Regions from separate parts of the Microcella alkaliphila genome, predicted to be linked through region 1. Evidence: predicted binding sites of a transcription regulator. Region 1 holds the regulator's gene; the other holds the start of a gene.
The links. Region 1 encodes HspR, which represses chaperone genes until heat shock. Its sites were predicted from a motif close to AAGTTGAGTCNNNNNGACTCAACTT; they were not measured.

Region 1 (9,319 bases):
CGGGAGATCTGCCGCGTCGGGCCGACGAGACGCTCGAGCACCGGTCGGTACTGCAGCGACGAATTCCAGACGCAGCGCAGCTCGCCGCCCGGTCGAAGCACCCGCGCCGCCTCGGCAATCAAACGATGGGCGATGCCCGTGTGCACGGCGCCGCCCACGTGAAACGGCGGGTTGAGCAGCACAAGCTCGACGCTCCGGTCGGCGAGGCTCGAGGCGCCGTCGTCGTGCCGCACCTCGACCGCGACCCCGTTCGCCTCGGCGGTCAGCCGGGCGCTCTCGACGGCGGCGGCCGACACGTCAGTCGCGACCACGTGCGCCGCCGGCAGTCGTCGAGCGAGCGTTACCGCGAGCACGCCCGAGCCGCACGCAAGGTCGAGCGCGACGGCAGCGTCCGGTAGGTCGTCGAGCGCGTGCAGCAGCGCGCGCGTGCCGATGTCGACACTCGCGCCCGCGAACGTGCCCGGTACGGCCACGACCTCCAGCCCCGACTCCCCGTCCCGAAAGCGCTCGGGCTCGGCCGCGGCGACGCTGGCGATCGGCTCGCGTGCCGTCAGCAGCCGCGCCTTGCCGCGCGCGAGCGACACATCGACGCGCCCAAACGCGGCACCAAGCACCTCGTTCTGGCGCGGCGTCATGTGCTTGACCATGTTGCCGGCGAGAAGCACGACGTCGGGGTGGGCGACCGGCGCGATCGCGCGGGCGATCGCGTCCAGCCTGGCGAGCGACCGCGGCAGGCGCAGCAGGATGAGGCGGGCATCCCGGGCGACCGTCTCGAGTGGGTGCGCGTCGAGGGTGATCGGGAGACGGGCATCCCGAGCGTTGTCGGCGGTCGCGCGCGCTGCGACGACCGAATCGTGATGAATGGATGCACGCTGCACGCCAAGAACGGACAGGCCGGCCACGAGGGCCCCGTGCGCGTCGTCGATCACCGCAACGCGGGGATCCGCGACGCCCGCGAGCTCGGCCAACAGCTCGGGGTGCGCGCCGGCGAGCGTGTCGAGCAGGTAGCGGTCGGCGGCATCCCACGCGCGGAGCCCCGCCGCGCGCGCATCGGCGTGCGGCCGCAGAGCGGTCAGTGTCGCGTCGAGCCGCGCCGCCACGGAATCGCCCACAGAAACCCCCACGCGTTAACGCTAGTCGGGAGGATCGACCATCGAACGGGGGGCGGCGTCGCGCTAGGGAAATGAGCCGGCTTCGGGGTACATTCTCGCCATGAGGCACGATCGGTCGGCGAGCCCCGACCGTGAGGCGGGCCCGCAATACTCGGCGCCGCACCCGGCGCAGCGCATTCGCACCGCGCGCCGGAGCGTGCACCTCGGCGTCGCCATCGGCCTCAGCCTGCTCACCCTCGGACTCGGTGTCGTCGCACTGATCTACACCCCGCCGGGGGACACCGCGGCAATCTGGTGGCCCGCGGCCGGTACCGGTGTGTTGCTCATCCTGCTGTTTCGCGGACCCATTTGGATACCGTTCGCCGTCATCGCGGCGACCGGTCTGCTCGCCAACCTCGTGGTCGGGCGAGCCGTCGAGTTCAGCATCGCAACACCGATACTGCTCGTGCTGGAGGCGCTCATCGTCGTGCTGATCGTCGGTCGGCACGGCGAGCACGCACGCCTCGACAACGTCCGAGGCCTCGGACAGTTCTTCCTCGCGGCGGATCGCCGGCGCACTCAGCGTGGCGCTGCTGGGCGGGCTCATCCACTTCGCGCTCGGTGGAGACGAGCCGGTGGGAACGGGGCTGGCCCTGTTCCTCTCGCACCTGTCGGCACTGCTGCTGATGGCGCCCATCGCTCTCGTGCCGTTCTCTCGACGGCCACTCATGGTCAAACCCGCACGTATCGCGGAGGGGATCGTTCAGTTCACGGTGACACTCGCCCTCGCCGGGGTGATCTTCTCCCCGGCACTGCCCGTGCCCGTGCTCTTCACCCTGTTCCCCCTGCTCGCGTGGGCGGCGGCGCGATTCCGGCCGCTGTACGTGGTCGCCCAACTCGCCGCCATCGCGCTGCTCATTCCCACCCTCAACATCGCGCTGGGCGGGCCGTACCGTGACATGAACGGCATCGACAACGCGGGCGAGCTTGTGCAGCTCTTCATGATCTGCGCGGCCATCACCACGATCTTCCTCGCCGTCGGACGCAGTGAACGCGAGGCCCTGATTGACGATCGGGAGCGGCGGACGGCGCTCCTCCGCGGAGGCTTCATCGGCGCACAGGTGGGTTTCCTCGTCCTGCGCCGCTCGGCCAACGGACGGCTCACGATCGTCGAGGCAAACGACGTCGGGTACCGCATGAGCACCGACAACTGGCTCGAGGATCTCCTCGAGCGGTGGCTGAAGCACCCCGAAAACGACCTGACGCAGGAGGTCACCCTCGAGAACGGGCGCAGCTTCCAGGTGTTCGCCAGCCTCGCCGGGGCCACGTCGGCCGCCGACGACGGTGACATGGCCGTCGGCGTTCAACTGGTGGAGATCACCGACACGATTGCGGCCCGCGATGCGCTGGCGCGCACGCTCGAACGCGAACGCGCCGTGACGGTCGAGTTGCGCGAGCTCGCCCGCCAAAAAGACGTCTTCGTCTCCGCCGTCAGCCACGAACTGCGAACCCCGATCACCAGCATCCTGGGCTTCGCGGAAGAGATCGACGACACGGGACCTGCCGAGACCAAGCAGGCCGCGCAGATCATTCTGCGCAACTCGCACCGCTTGGCGGAGATGGTCGAACAGCTGCTCGAATTGGGCCGGCTGGCCGACCCGGAAACGCACCGCAGCGTTGACGTGAGCGAACTCGACCCCGTCGTGATCGACACGATCGACGAACAGCGGCGCACGGCAGAGCGATCGGGCATCGCCATCCAGGTGAGCACGGGCCTGGGCGACCGCCTGGTCGGCATGGAACGGCTCAGCCTCGGACGAGTGCTGACCAACCTCCTGTCCAACGCGATCAAGTTCACTCCCGCGGGAGGCACCGTGCGGGTCGAGACACGAGTGGCGGGTCACCGGGGGGTCGTCACGGTCGATGATTCTGGCGTGGGAATCGAAGAGGCCGACCGCGATCGTGTCTTCGATCGATTCTTCCGTGCATCCGACGAGTCGAAGCTGGCGATGCCCGGCACGGGCCTCGGCCTGCCCATCGTCAAGGCGCTCGTCGAGTCCGCCGGCGGGCAGGTGACGATCGACGATTCCCCGCTCGGCGGAACGCGCTTCACGGTCGAACTCCCGCTGACGGCGAAGCACGATGCGGCAGAACCCGCCGTGCGGGTCGCAAGGGAGCCGAGCACCTTCCGATAACGGGCTAACCCACGATGCCGCTGCTGAGCCGGCTGGGCAGACCGGGCGGGCACGAGACCTAGCCGCGCCGGAACGGTCGCCAGATGACCAGCTGGTTCGCTTTCTGGATGCGCGTGCCCGCCTTGATCGACACGACCTCGCCCTCCGCGCCGGCGGCAAAAACGCGCCGACCCGGGCTCTTCAGCAGTTCATCGGCGAGCGCCTTCTCGAGCTCACGGACGCGACCGCGCAACGCCTGGACCTCGTTTTCGAGCTCGAGGATGCGACGGATTCCCTCGAGGTTCAGGCCCTCCGAGCTGAGCTGCGCGATCTCGCGCAGCTGCACGACGTCGCGCATCGAGTAGCGGCGGCTCTGCCCCGCCGTGCGGGTGGGCGAGACAAGGCCGAGCCGGTCGTATTGCCTGAGCGTCTGCGGATGCATGCCGGCGAGCTCGGCCGCAACGGCGATCGCGAACATCGGGGTGTTCTCGTCCACGGTGCTCATTCTCGCCTCCTCGCGAGTCGTTGGCGCTAGATCTAGCCGCGCGCCTTCAGCAGCAGGTCGTCACGGGGGTTCTCGTCGGGCAGAGTCTTCGCAAACGCCTCGAGCTTCTTCTTTGCTTCGGCGCTCAGGTGCGACGGCACCGCGACCTGCACGGTGGCGAGCAGGTCGCCCGTACCCTTCGCGCTCGTAACGCCGCGACCCTTCACCCGTAGCACCCGGCCGCTGGGGGTGCCCGGCGCGACCTTGAGCCGCACCGGCTCGCCGCCAAGCGTCGGCACCTCGATGGTCGCGCCGAGCGCGGCCTCGACGAACGTCACCGGCACGTCGACTCGCAGGTTCAGACCGTCGCGCGTGAACACGGGATGCGGGCGCACCTTCACGGTCAGCACCAGGTCTCCCGGCTCGCCTCCCGTAAGGCTCGGCTCGCCCTTGCCCTTCAGGCGAATCTTCTGGCCGTCGGCGACGCCCGCGGGAATCTTTACCTTCAGGGGTCGGCCGCTCTGACGTTCGAGCTGCACCGTGTCACCCGACACCGCAGTCGTGAAGTCGAGGCTCACCTCGGCTGTCTGGTCTCGTCCCTTCTGCGGCCCGCCGCGGAAGCCCGCGCCGGCACCGCCGGGGAAGCCCTGACCGCCCCCGAAGAGGCCGCCGAAGATGTCGTCGAAGCCGCCCGCGGGGGGCCGTCCTCGGGAGGGCCCCCCGAACATCCCGCCAAAGACGTCCTCGAAGCCGCCCGGGGAGCCGCCCGCCGTGAAACGGGCACCCGAGCCCATCGCGCGCAGCTGGTCGTACTCGGCGCGCTGCTGAGGGTCGCTCAGCACCGCGTAGGCCTCGCTGATCGACTTGAAGCGCGCTTCGGCGGCCGCGTCTCCCGGATTGGAGTCGGGGTGGTACTGCCGCGCGAGCTTGCGGTAGACCTTCTTCAGCTCAGCGTCACTGACGTCCTTCTGCACCCCGAGGGTCGCGTAGAAGTCCTTCTCGAACCAGTCGTTACTGGCCACGAACGCCTCCTAGCTCTCGGGGGTGAAGACCGCCACCTTCGCGGGCCGGATCAGCCGGTCGTTCAACGCGTAGCCGACCTCAATCACGTCGCCCACTTCGTTGGCGGTCACATCGGGCTTCGGCAATTGCACGATCGCCTCATGGAAATTCGGGTCGAACACCTCGCCGACCTCGCCGACCTTGCGCAGCCCGTACTTCTCGAAACCGGTGCGCAGCTTCTGCGCGACCAGGTCGAGCGGACTGCCCTCGAGGTCGCCGTGCTGCGCAGCGCGGTCGAGGTCGTCGATCGCGGGTAGCAACGTGCGGATCACCTCGGCGATCACGGCCTCGCGGTTTGCCGCGCGATCGCGCTCGACGCGAGTGCGGAAGTTCGCGAGCTCCGCCTCCGCGCGCGCGGCGCGGTCGCGGTACTCGGCGATCTCGGCCTGCCCGGCCTCGGAGAGGATGTGGTCGATGTCGGCGTCGAGGCTGTTGCCCGACTCCGACACCTCGACGTCGGCGTCTTCGGCCGCGATCAGCTCGTCGACTTCCTCCGCGTCGGTCGGCGCGCCATCTTCGGCGAGGGGGGCGGCGTCCTCCGGGACGCCACCCTCACTCGTCGCCGCGCCGTCGGCACTCTCGTCGGGAGTCTCGTCCCGGTCCTTCTTGCGCTTCTTGGCCGACATCGGACTACTTCTTGTCCTTGTCGTCCTCGTCGTCGACGATCTCCGCGTCGACGACGTCGTCGTCCTCCGCCTGCGGCTCGGCGCCCTCGGGGGACGCGTCACCGGCGGCATCCGCCTGCGACGCGGCGTAGATCGCCTCGCCGAGCTTCGTCTGCGACTCGTTGAGCTTGTCGAACGCGGTCTTGACCGCCTCGTCGTCGTCACCGGCGAGGGCCGCCTTCAGCGCGTCGACGTCGGCCTGAACCTCGGTCTTCACGTCGTCGGGCAGCTTGTCCTCGTTCTCCTTGATGAGCTTGTCGATCGAGTACGCGAGCTGCTCGGAGTTGTTGCGCACCTCGGCGGCCTCGCGGCGCTTCTTGTCTTCTTCCGCGTGCTCTTCCGCCTCGCGGACCATGCGCTCGATGTCCTCCTTCGGCAGCGACGAGCCGCCGGTGATGGTCATCGACTGCTCCTTGCCGGTGCCCTTGTCCTTCGCGCTGACGTGCACGATGCCGTTCGCGTCGATGTCGAAGGTGACCTCGATCTGCGGGATTCCGCGCGGCGCCGGCGCGATGCCGGTCAGCTCGAAGGTGCCGAGGTTCTTGTTGTCGCGAGTGAACTCACGCTCGCCCTGGAACACCTGGATCGCGACCGACGGCTGGTTGTCGTCGGCGGTCGTGAAGGTCTCCGAACGCTTCGTCGGAATCGCCGTGTTGCGCTCGATGAGCTTCGTCATGATGCCGCCCTTCGTCTCGATGCCGAGGCTCAGGGGGGTGACGTCGATGAGCAGCACGTCCTTGCGCTCACCCTTCAGCACGCCGGCCTGCAGGGCGGCACCCACGGCGACGACCTCGTCGGGGTTCACGCCCTTGTTGGGCTCCTGACCGCCGGTGAGCTTCTTCACCATCTCGGCGACGGCGGGCATGCGGGTCGAGCCGCCGACGAGCACGACGTGGGCGATGTCGCTGACCTTGACGCCCGCTTCGCGAATCACGTCTTCGAACGGCTTCTTCGTGCGCTCGAGCAGGTCGCTCGTGAGCTCTTCGAACTTGGCGCGGCTGAGCGTCTCGTCGAGGTTCGCGGGGCCGTTTTCGGTGAGCGAGAGGTAGGGCAGCTGGATGCTGGTCGACGTCGAGCTCGACAGCTCCTTCTTCGCCTGCTCCGCGGCCTCCTTGAGGCGCTGCTTGGCGATCTTGTCGCCCGAGACGTCGACACCGGTCGAGTCCTTGAAGCGCTTGGCGAGGTAGTCGACGACGCGCTCGTCCCAGTCGTCACCGCCGAGGCGGTTGTCACCGGCGGTCGAGCGCACCTGGATGGTCGAGAAGTCGTCGTCCTTGCCCACCTCGAGCAGTGACACGTCGAACGTTCCGCCACCGAGGTCGAAGACGAGGATCAGCTCGTCCTCCTTGCCCTTGTCGAGACCGTAGGCGAGGGCGGCCGCGGTGGGCTCGTTGATGATGCGCAGCACGTTGAGGCCGGCGATCTCGCCGGCGTCCTTCGTGGCCTGGCGCTCGGCGTCGTTGAAGTAGGCAGGAACGGTGATGACGGCGTCGGTGACGGGCTCGCCCAGGTACTGCTCGGCGTCACGCTTCAGCTTCGCGAGGATGCGCGCCGACAGTTCCTGCGGCGTGTACTTCTTGTCGTCGATCTCCTTCTTCCAGTCGGTGCCCATGTGGCGCTTGACGCTCGCGATGGTGCGGTCGACGTTGGTGACAGCCTGGCGCTTGGCGGTCTCGCCGACGAGCACCTCGCCATCCTTGGTGAAGGCCACGACCGACGGGGTCGTGCGGAAGCCTTCCGCATTGGCGATGACGGTGGGTTCGCCACCTTCGAGGACGGAGACGACGGAGTTGGTGGTTCCGAGGTCGATGCCGACGGCACGAGCCATGGTGGTGCTCCTTCTGGTAGTTCGGATTGATCGGGAAGATGGTGGGCGCGACTCCAGAGGAAAAGGTTGAGTCGCGCGATATCAAGTTTGAGATTAGGGATGCCCGCTGTCAAGTCGAGTGGCGCAAACTTGCGTCACGCAGACTCAACTCTCAGGAAGTTCGCGTCGCGCTACCTCGTGTTTACCGCGCGGCAGTAGCGTGAGCGCATGAGCGAGAAGCCGCTCGACGACGACGTCGAGAACGCAGCAACCGTCAGTGCCCGCACGCCGAGCGTTCCCCGAATCGGCCACACGCGGGCCATCGGCACCGTCGGGCAGGGATCCCTCGCCGAAACTCCGGTACCCAAATCAATGGTGCGCGCCTGGGCGCTCTGGGACTGGGGCTCGGCCGCCTTTAATGCTGTGGTCACCACCTTCGTGTTCAGCACGTATCTCGCCAGCCAGCTATTCGTCGACCCCGCGATCGTGGAGGCCGCCGGCGGTGACATCACCGAGCCGGGGCTCCAGGCGGCTCTCGCCGCAAACTCCACCGTCATCTCGGGCGCACTCACCATCGCGGGCGTGGTGATCGCGGTCCTCGCACCCGTCCTCGGCCAGCGCTCCGACGGATCCGGCAAGCGCAAACTCTGGCTCGCGATCAATACGTTCCTGGTAGTCGCAGCCATGGCGGCGATGGTCTTTGTCGCCCCGATCCCGGCCTACATCTATCTCGGCGCGGCCCTCCTCGCGGTTGGCAACATCTTCTTCGAGTTCGCGAGCGTCAACTACAACGCCATGCTTGTGCAAGTCTCAACCCCGTCGACCGTAGGCCGCGTCTCGGGCTTCGGCTGGGGAATGGGTTACGTCGGCGGCATCGTGTTGCTCGTCGTGCTCCTCGTGCTGTTCATCCAAAACTTTGGCAGCGACACCGGCAACGGCCTGCTCAACGTCCCCTTCGGTCGCGACGGCGGGGCCCTCGACGTGCGCTTCGCGATCCTCGCCTCCGCCATCTGGTTCGCGATCTTCGCCATTCCCGTTCTGCGGAAGGTGCCGGAGATTCCCGCGCGCGAACGCGAGAACCGGGTCAGATTCTTCGGCAGCTACGCCCAACTCTGGAACACCGTAAAGCGGCTCGCTGCAAAGAACCCCAACGTGCTGCTGTTCCTCTTCGCCAGCGCGATCTTCCGCGACGGGCTCGCCGCCGTCTTCACGTTCGGCGCCATCATCGCCGCCGTCGTGTTCGGCTTCAGCTCCTCCGAAGTGCTGTACTTCGCCGTCGCAGCGAACGTCGGCGCGGGCATCGGCACCTTCCTCGGCGGATGGCTCGACGACCGGTTCGGCGCCAAGCGCGTCATCATCGGCTCGCTCATCGGCCTCGTTGCCGCTGGCAGCGCCATCCTGTTCATCGGCGACGCAAAGATCGGTTTCTGGATCGCCGGCCTGTTCCTCACCCTGTTCGTCGGCCCCGTGCAGGCGGCGAGCCGCTCGTTCCTCGCCCGCATCACGCCCCCCGGCCGCGAGGGCGAAATCTTCGGCCTCTACGCCACCACCGGTCGCGCCGTCAGCTTCCTCGCGCCAGGCCTGTTCACCATCATCGTGGGAGTGACCGAGAACACGCGCTTCGGCGTCATCGGCATCGTACTCGTATTGCTCGCGGGCCTTCTACTCATGCTTCCCGTGAAGCCGAGGCAGGAAGTGATCGACTAGGGGCCTGCCCCGCGCGACGATCTGCAGAGAACCGGCACCGAGCATCCAGGATTCTGGGCGCACAATGTCGTCGTGACGACGTACCCGCACCCGCACCTCGACAACCTCGACGAGGACGACCCGAACCGCCCCGGCTGGCAGCCCGACCCCGAGCGCGACGGGTGGGAGCGCTGGTGGGACGGCCAGCAGTTCACCCAGTGGGTGCACAGGTCGCCCCGGCCCGGCGCCGCGTTCGACCCCAACTGGAAGCGGGCCTTCTGGCCCGGCCCGAATCGGGATGCCCGCATCGCCCGCTACGGACTGGTCGCCACCCTCGCCACCTTCTTCGT
Region 2 (9,319 bases), 460 kb from region 1:
CGATGTTCTACAACTCGTATCAGTCGGCCGCCGCAGCTCTGGAGAAGATCTCGGGCGTGCTCGAAGAGGCGCCGTCGGTGCCCGACCCCACGACCCCCATCGACCTGTGGCAGGCGAAGGGGCAGGTGCGGTTCGAGAGCGTGCGGTTCCAGTACACCGACGAGACCGTCGTGCTGCCCGACTTCGATCTCGAGATCCCGGCGGGTCAGACGATCGCGCTCGTCGGCACGACCGGTGCGGGTAAGTCGACGCTCGCGAAGCTCATCGCGCGCTTCTACGACCCCACCGATGGACGCGTCACGCTCGACGGCGTCGACCTGCGGAAGCTCCACCCGAAAGACCTGCGGCGCGCGATCGTCATGGTGACGCAGGAGGCCTACCTCTTTTCGGGAACCGTGGCTGACAACATCGCCCTCGGCAAGCCCGACGCCACGCACGAGGAGGTCGAGGCGGCAGCGCGCGCCGTCGGAGCGCACGAGTTCATCACCTCGCTGCCGAACGGCTACGACACCGACGTGAACAAGCGCGGCGGGCGCGTGTCGGCGGGGCAGCGGCAGCTGATCTCGTTTGCGCGCGCGTTCCTCGCCGACCCGACGGTGCTCATCCTGGACGAGGCGACGGCCTCGCTCGACATCCCGAGCGAACGGCTCGTGCAGGAGGCGCTGCAGACTCTGCTCGCCGACCGCACGGCGGTGATCATCGCTCACCGACTGTCGACCGTGGCGATCGCCGACCGGGTACTCGTCATGGAGCATGGCCGCATGATCGAAGACGGCAGCCCCGCCGAGCTCATCGCCGGGGCGGGCAAGTTCGCGCAGCTGCACGCCGCCTGGCGCGAGTCGCTCGTGTAGGTCGGCCGCTACCGCTCGACGGCGCCGACGTGCAGGGCGACGAAGCCGCGGCCCGGCACCACCGCCGTGAACACGCCCGACTCGTCGACCTCGACCGCCTCACCCGACAGCACGTCGGTGTAGGTGCCCGCCCTCAGCGAGGTCTCGAACTGGCCCTCGAGGTCGAGCGGCCCGCCGTTGAACGCGATGTACCCGTACTCGCCGCGGCCGAATCCCGAGAGGGCGCGCAACTCGCCGTCGAAGCGCACGTCATCGGTGAGCGGCGCATCGCCGACGGCGGAGCGGAACGCGAGCATCCCCGTCACCCCGGTCCAGCGCTGCGGGCACACCCACTCGCCGGGCTCGTACCGCGGCTGCGGCGCGTCGGCCGCGTCTGCGCACGAGGCGTCGGCGACGCGACCGTCCGCCTGAAGCGGCGGAGCAGCATCCCGCCCCTCGAAGGCGTAGCCGCTCGAGAGCTGGGGCGTTCCGTACGGGTGGGCGAGCATGAATGCGAGCCCCAGCAGGTAGGCGTCGCCGTCTTTGTACGACAGGGTTTCGCCGTTGCGCTCCGTGTCGTGGTTGTCGACGAACGAGATGGCGAGCTCGCTCGGCACCGAGCCGCCGTCGGGCCCGAACACGACCCGCGGGTTCAGCGACCCCGAGTCGACCATGCTCTTCAGCGTGCGCGCGTAGAGGAACTCCCACGACGGCCCGTTGTCGAGGTACTCCTCGGGCTGAATCGGTTCGCTGGATGCCCGGATCACCTCCTGATAGACGCGCACCCCCTCGGGCAGGTCGCGAATGATGGCGGCGATGTCCTCGGGCGGCATGTGCTTGGCCGCGTCGATGCGGAACCCGCTCACGCCGAGACTCAGCAGGTCGTCGAGGTAGCTGCGGAGCCCCTCGCGCACACGTTCGGTGCCGGTGGCGAGGTCGGCGAGGTTCACGAGCCGGCAGTTGCGCACCTCGTCGGCGTCGCGGTAATCGATGATCTCGCCGGTGGGCGACTCGGTGCACTGGTGGAAGTCGTCGGGCTCCCAGATGCCGGGGTAACGGAAGTGCTCGAACTCGCTGCCGGCCCACCCGACGCCGGGCGTGCCGAGGCCGGTCATGTGGTTGACGACCGCGTCGGCGACGATGTCGACGTCGTGCTCGGCGCAGGTGGAGACCATGGCGGCGAACTCGTCGCGGGTGCCGAGGCGTGACTCGATCTGGTAGCTGACGGGCTGGTAGTGCACCCACCATTCGTCGCGGACGACATGTTCCTGCGGCGGGCTGGTCAGCACCCAGTCGATGCCGGCGTCGCCCAGGAATTCACACTCGTCGGCGATGGCGTTCCACGTCCACTGGAACAGGAGGATGCCCGCATCGCGGCTGCCGGCGGGCTCGGGCGCGGTCGTGGCGGGCGTGCATCCGGCGAGGAGGCCGACGGTCCCTATGGCGGCGGCGATGCCGGCGGCGATGGTGCGGCCGGCGCGTCTTGCAAGCGCTTGCATTCCGTCAGTCTAGGTCAGGCTCCCACCGGGCGCGAGCGAGATCCACACGCACGCTCATCAGGTCGGCGCCGGAGTGCGCGACGTCGGCGCGCAGGGGAGTGCCTTCCGCGCGGTAGTGGGCCACTGCATCCGTTTCGTGTCCGGCCGGGGGCCTGCCATCGGAGCGGATCACGCGCCACCACGCGACCGTGCCGCCCGACTCGGCCATGACCCGACCGACGGCGCGCGCGCCGCGCGAGCCGAGGGTCGCCGCCACGTCGCCATAGGTCATGACGCGCCCCGGTGGGATTAGTTCGACGACGGTGAGTACGGCGCCCGCGAAGTCGAGTTCGTCGCTCAGATGGCCAGCTTTCCGATGACCTCGCCGTACTCGGTCTCGCCGACCTCGACGAAGCCGATGCGGCGGAAGAACTCTCCCGGGCCGTCGTCGCCGGTCTCCCAGATGACGTGCAGCGTCTCGAAGCCACGCGAGCGGGCCTCCTCCGCGAGCTGCCGGACGGCGAAGCGGCCGACGCCGCGGCCCTGCGCTCCGGCGTCGACGTTGATGCGCCACACGCACGAGCGGAACTCTTCGCGCGGGTTGTCGGGGTCGAAGTTACCGCGCACGAAGCCGACGACTTCCTCGCCGTCGAGCACGACCCGCGCCCACGTCGTGGTGGGGTTCAGATAGGCATCGTTCGCCGAGTACGAGACGGGCGTGACGTACTGTTCCTGGCCCGGGCGCAGAGTGAGGCCGTTCGCGGCCACGATGGTTTTCGCCGACAACTCTTCTACGCGCAAGTCACCCATGGCCCCCAGGGTAGAGGACGGGCGTGAATGCCGCGCGAAGAGTTATCTCGATGTCGAGACAATTCGGCCGAGGCGGTAGGCTGACCTGCGGCGCGCATCCGCGCCCTTGGCCGCCCTGCGGCCGCGCCTGCCGCGCATCCTTTGCCGCGGGCGCCCCACCGACGTGCGACAGACCCAACCGAAAGGCCCCGCATGGAGAAGATCAAGGTCGAAGGCACCGTCGTCGAACTCGACGGCGATGAGATGACCCGCATCATTTGGCAGTTCATCAAGGACCGCCTGATTCACCCCTACCTCGACGTCACGCTCGAGTACTACGACCTCGGCATTCAGCACCGCGACGAGACCGACGACCAGGTCACGATCGACGCCGCCCACGCCATCCAGAAGCACGGTGTCGGCGTCAAGTGCGCGACGATCACGCCCGACGAGGCACGCGTCGAAGAGTTCGGCCTGAAGAAGATGTGGCGCAGCCCCAACGGCACGATCCGCAACATCCTCGGTGGCGTCATCTTCCGCGAGCCGATCATCATCTCGAACATCCCGCGCCTGGTGCCGGGCTGGAACAAGCCGATCATCATCGGTCGCCACGGGTTCGGCGACCAGTACCGCGCCACCGACTTCCTCTTCAAGGGCGAGGGCACGCTCACCGTCGAATTCACCCCGAAGGACGGCGGTGAGCCGCAGAAGTTCGAGGTCTACCAGTCGCCCGGCGACGGCATCGCCCAGGTGCAGTACAACCTCGACGCGTCGATCATCGACTTCGCCCGCGCCTCGCTGAATTACGGTCTCTCGCGCGGTTACCCGGTCTACCTCTCGACGAAGAACACGATCCTGAAGGCCTACGACGGCCGCTTCAAGGACCTCTTCCAGGAGATCTACGAGACCGAGTTCAAAGACAAGTTCGAGGCCGCCGGCATCACCTACGAGCACCGCCTCATCGACGACATGGTCGCCAGCGCCATGAAGTGGGAGGGCGGCTACGTCTGGGCCTGCAAGAACTACGACGGCGACGTGCAGTCCGACACGGTCGCGCAGGGCTTCGGCTCTCTCGGCCTCATGACCAGCGTGCTCACGACCCCCGACGGCAAGATCGTCGAGGCCGAGGCGGCCCACGGCACGGTGACGCGCCACTACCGCCAGCACCAGCAGGGCAAGCCCACCTCGACGAACCCGATCGCCTCGATCTTCGCGTGGACCCGCGGTCTCATGCACCGCGGCAAGCTCGACGACAACGCCGCGCTCATCGAGTTCGCCGAGACGCTCGAAGACGTCGTCATCAAGACGGTCGAGAGCGGCAAGATGACGAAGGACCTGGCGCTGCTCGTCAGCCCCGACCAGGAGTGGCTGACCACCGAAGACTTCCTCGCAGCCCTCGACGAGAACCTGCAAGCGCGACTCGGCGCGTAAGCGCCGATCGCGTCGCGTTTCGTCGCGAACGCTGGATGCCCGTGGTGCGAACCACGGGCATCCGTGCGTTAGCGGTAGCTTGCGTGATAATACCCCTGGGGGTATATTGATCGACGAGGCGTCGACCACGCCACACTGATCGAAAGGACCGCCCATGTGCTCACCCATCCGTTGCTCAAGCTGCGGCAAGGTCACCTGGACCGGCTGCGGCCAGCACGTCGACGAGGCGCTCGCCCCGTTCTCGGCCGACGAGCGCTGCACCTGCGCGAACTGACGATTGCGGAGGCGCGCGCCGCGGCGTTAACCGCGCTCACCACCACCGCCGCGGGCGACAGTCTGTGCACGCTGTCGCGCGAGCGACTGCCCGCGGCGAAGTATCACGAGGGCGCGGTCGCTGCACTCGGCGATGCCCTGCGCGCCGCACGCGCCGATATTGCGCCGCCCGAGCCTGCGGCGTGGGGCGCCCAGTGGGACCACCTCGCCGAGCGCGACGCAGGCTGGCGCGCCTACCTCGCCGGCGGCCGCGACGCTCTCGCGCGCCTCGCCTGACGCGCCTCAGGCAAGCCTGCCCTTGCTGGTGATCGCTGCGCGCACCGAGTAGACCTGACCCATGACGCGCGTTGCCGCTTCCCTCCGCCGCTACCCGCTGGTGGCTGCGGCGTTGGCCGTCGGGGCGGTGGGTCTCGCGCTGTTGGCGATCGAGCTGGAACCGGCCGCGCGCATCCTGGTATCGGTGTTCGCCGCCGCCGTCGCCCTGAAAGAGGGCGTGTCGATGGTGCGCAGCCTGCTCAGTCGACAGTTCGGGCTCGACCTGCTCGCCGTCATGGCGATCACGGCGACGCTGCTCGTCGGCGAGTACTGGGCGAGCCTGATCATCGTGTTCATGCTCGCCGGCGGTGAGGCGCTCGAGGACTACGCCGAGAACCGAGCCCGCCGCGAGCTGAGCGCCCTGCTTGACCGGGTTCCGCAGCGCGCGCACCGAATCGGCCCCGACGGCGCGATCGACGACGTTCCCGTCGACGCGGTCGCGGTCGGCGATCGGCTACTCGTGCGCCCGGCGGAGATCGTTCCGGTGGATGCACGCCTCGCCTCCCGCGAGGGATCCTTCGACGAGTCATCGCTCACGGGTGAGAGCCTGCCCGTCGACAAGGAGAGCGGCGACGAGGTCGCGAGCGGTTCGGTGAACGGCCCGGCCGCGGTGGAGATCATCGCATCGGCGCTCGCCGCCGACAGCCAGTATCAGCGCATCGTCGAACTCGTGCGGGAGGCATCGGAGTCGAAGGCCCCGCTCGTGCGCCTCGCCGATCGCTACGCGGTGCCGTTCACCCTGCTGAGTCTTGCCATTGCCGGCATCGCCTGGGCGGTCAGCGGCGACCCCGTCCGATTCGCCGAGGTGCTCGTTGTCGCGACCCCGTGCCCGCTGCTCATCGCCGCTCCCGTCGCGTTCATGGGCGGCATGTCGAGCGCCGCCCGCAACGGGGTCGTGGTGAAGAACGCGGGCACCCTCGAGAAGCTGTCGAGGGTGCGCACGGTCGCCTTCGACAAGACGGGCACCCTCACGAGGGGTCACCCGGAGGTGGTCGACGTGCGCCCGGCCGCCGGTGACGGCACAGCGAACCTCCGCCCCGATGAGCTGCTGCGGCTCGTCGGAAGCGCCGAACGCTACTCATCGCACGTGCTGGCCGCCGCTCTGCAGCAGGCGGCCGAGCGTCGCGGTCTCGCGCTCAGTGATTCGACCGACGCCCGCGAGGTCGCGACCCACGGTGTTGCCGCGACCCTCGACGGGCGTGCGCTCGTCGTCGGCAAGCCGGCGTTCGTGGCGGAGGCGATCGTTGGGAACGCGGCCCCGATCATCCGCCCCGAGCTGCCGAGCGGCGAGGCAGCCGTCTACGCGGCGGTCGATGGGCGCTTCGCCGGCACGATCATCCTGCGCGACCAAGTGCGTGACGAGTCGGCCGAGACCGTTGCCGCGCTCGGCCCGCTCGGCGTCACCCGTGTGCTGATGGTGACCGGAGATGTGGAGGCGACGGCGCGCCCGATCGCCGCGTCGCTCGGCATCGACGAGGTGCACGCCGAGTGCCTGCCGGCCGACAAGGTGCGCATCGTGCGCGAGGCCGAGCCGCGTCCCGTGGTGATGGTCGGCGACGGCGTGAACGACGCTCCCGTGCTCGCGGTGGCCGATGTCGGTATCGCGATGGGCGCGCGCGGCGCCACCGCGGCCGGCGAAAGCGCGGATGCTGTCGTGCTGGTCGACGACGTCTCCCGCGTTGTCGAGGCGGTCACCATCGGACACCAGACGGTGCGCATCGCCCTGCAAAGCATCTGGCTCGGCATCATCATCTCGGTCGGCCTGATGCTCGTCGCGTCGGTCGGCCTGCTGCCGGCTGTTGTCGGAGCGCTCCTGCAAGAGGTCGTCGACCTGGTCGCGATTCTCGCGGCCCTGCGTGCAGTACGGGCCGGCACCCGTGGGGTACCGGCCCGTCCGTCGCGGCGTGTGCCGCAGCTTACGCGGTGACTTCTGCCCGCGTGCCGGTGGTCTCGACCGCGATCTTGCGCGGCTTCGCCTTCTCGAGCACGGGGATCATCACACTGAGCACACCGTTCTCGTAGTGGGCGCTGATGCTCTCGGTGTCGATGTCCTTACCGAGGGTCAGCTGGCGCAGGTAGGCGCCGGCCGGACGCTCGCGGGTCAGCCACTGCACGCCCTCCTGCGAACGCGGGGTGCGCTCGGCGCGGATGGTGAGCAGCTGGCCGTCGACGTCAACGTCGACGCTGCCCGGGTCGACGCCCGGCAGGTCGGCGGTCAGCACGTAGTGGTCGCCGTCGCGGTAGACGTCCATCGGCATGAGCCGGGGGCTTTCGCGGCGGTCGAGCAGCGTGCCGGCGACGCGGTCGAGCTCACGGAACGGGTCGAAGAACATGGTCATGATGTGGCTCCTTTCGGTCACGTCGCCCGCCGGTGTGGCGGGTAGTGGTGAAGTTGAGTCGGAGTGACTCAACTACCGATAATTTAGCACTCGACAGCCGAGAGTGCTAGAAATTCGCGCACGGCGAAATCGCGGATTCACGGGGCTCATTCCCCGGGAATCCAACGCTCCCGGTATGCGTCAGTACCCGGCGAAGTAGTCCGTGCGCACCCGTCGCGCCCCCGCGCGCCGGAGCGCCGTCGCGGCGTCGGCGACGAGTGACGGCGCTCCCGAGACATACGCGCGCCGGGAGGCGAGATCGGGCACGGCGGTGAGCAAAGCATCCGCCGTCACGGGGGTGTCGTCGAGGACGGTGACGGTCGCCCCCGCGCTTTCGAGCACGTCGCGGTACAGCACCTCGCCGGGGCGCGACGGAACGTAGACGACGTGCACGTCGCGGCTTTCCCCGCGCGCGGCCGCCGAGCCGAGTTGGCTGGCGAAGGGGGTCACGCCGATGCCCCCGGCGATCATCACCACCGGGGTTGCCGGGTCGCGCGGCAGGAGGAAGTCGCCCGAGATCTGCGTGGCCTGCACGGTCGCGCCCTCGTCGAGTTCGCGGAGGACGCGTTTGAACGACGAGCCGTCGGTGGGCGTCCGCATCCCGAGCGAGATCTGGTCGTGCTCGGGAGCCGATGCGATCGAAAAGACGCGCCGGGTGCCGCGCCGGTCGGCGCGGTGAGGCAGGTGCAATTCGAGGTACTGACCCGGCTCGAAGGGCACGGGGCGAGACGGGGCGAACGTGAACTCGGTCGCGCTGTCTGACAGCGCGCGCGACCCCGTGAGCCGTAGCGAGAACCCGCCGCGGCGGGATACGGCGAAACCCACGATGTTGGCGGCGACGAGCGCGAGCTCGGGCGAGGTGTAGAGCGGCCCGAACTGGAACGGGATCGAGAACAGCAGCGCGGTCACCACGGCCACCAACCACTGCTGCCAGCGCCGAGGCGGCAGGGTGAGCGGCTCACTGAGCATGTAGCCGGCAAGGAAAACCACGGGGAACAGCAAGAGCACCGAGCCGTACGCGTCGAGCGCGCTCGGGCCGGTGCCCGCGATACGCGTGCCGATGATGGCGACCGTCACGACGACGAGAATTACGCCGATATCGAGGCGGCGGGTGCGGTCGAGCAGCAGCAACGCGCCGAGGGCAACGACGGGCAGCATCGCCGGCGTCGCGATCCACCAGATGCCGACGGTCAGCTGCAGCAGTCCCGCGACGAGCACCCCGGTTGCCGCCGGGTTCAGAATGTGCCGGCCACGCCAGACGATCAGGTACTTCGACAGAGCCGCGACGATGCCCGCGACCGCCGCCCCGATGAGGTCGAGGGTGGCGACGGTGGGCGGCACCAGACACGCAATGATGAGGGCGGTGATGACGCTCGACTCGCGATGCGGAACGACGCGCGCGAGCCGCGCCGCCGCCTCGTTCGCGCCGAGCGTGGCCACGACCACGACGGCGAGCGTCGCGAGCAGTCCGTAGGGGTTGACTCCGATGACGCCGAGGGAGCCCAGCAGCAGTCCGATGGCGAGCACGGCGGAAAGCGCGATCGTCGTCAGCCGGTACATGCTGACCTGAGCGGTGACGCGGTCGATCGTCGCTCTCATCGGAACAGCTCTCCTTCCCAGCCGGGGCTCGCCTCGAGGCGGCCGTCAGCGTGCATCCGTACGTATTCGACGCCGAGCCGCTCAGCGATTGCGGTGGGCTCGCCGAGGAACAGCGCGGTGGCCGCCCCATCGGCGACGAGCGCCGAGTCGGCGACGGCCCACGTCGCGATGACGTCGAGTGCGAGGGGCCGGCCCGTCATCGCGTCGACGAGGTGGTGAAGGCCCG

Region 2: CPY97_RS02865 (Hsp20/alpha crystallin family protein) is a predicted target of HspR. The motif match lies at 7,506-7,530, and genes of this name have one in related genera.

What each region holds. Positions count from the first base shown of each region.
Region 1 covers NZ_AP017315.1:128,431-137,749, forward strand. Annotated here, with positions in the region: gene CPY97_RS00600 (class I SAM-dependent methyltransferase) at 1-1,124, opposite strand, end outside; gene CPY97_RS00605 (sensor histidine kinase) at 1,676-3,286, shown strand; gene CPY97_RS00610 (heat shock protein transcriptional repressor HspR) at 3,345-3,770, opposite strand; gene CPY97_RS00615 (DnaJ C-terminal domain-containing protein) at 3,803-4,771, opposite strand; gene CPY97_RS00620 (nucleotide exchange factor GrpE) at 4,781-5,437, opposite strand; gene dnaK (molecular chaperone DnaK) at 5,442-7,304, opposite strand; gene CPY97_RS00630 (MFS transporter) at 7,512-8,990, shown strand; gene CPY97_RS00635 (DUF2510 domain-containing protein) at 9,063-9,319, shown strand, end outside.
Region 2 covers NZ_AP017315.1:588,922-598,240, forward strand. Annotated here, with positions in the region: gene CPY97_RS02835 (ABC transporter ATP-binding protein) at 1-851, shown strand, start outside; gene CPY97_RS02840 (alpha-amylase) at 860-2,329, opposite strand; gene CPY97_RS02845 (MGMT family protein) at 2,334-2,771, opposite strand; gene CPY97_RS02850 (GNAT family N-acetyltransferase) at 2,666-3,118, opposite strand; gene CPY97_RS02855 (NADP-dependent isocitrate dehydrogenase) at 3,311-4,528, shown strand; gene CPY97_RS13365 (hypothetical protein) at 4,685-5,077, shown strand; gene CPY97_RS02860 (heavy metal translocating P-type ATPase) at 5,139-7,043, shown strand; gene CPY97_RS02865 (Hsp20/alpha crystallin family protein) at 7,033-7,455, opposite strand; gene CPY97_RS02870 (FAD-dependent oxidoreductase) at 7,636-9,093, opposite strand; gene CPY97_RS02875 (FAD:protein FMN transferase) at 9,090-9,319, opposite strand, start outside.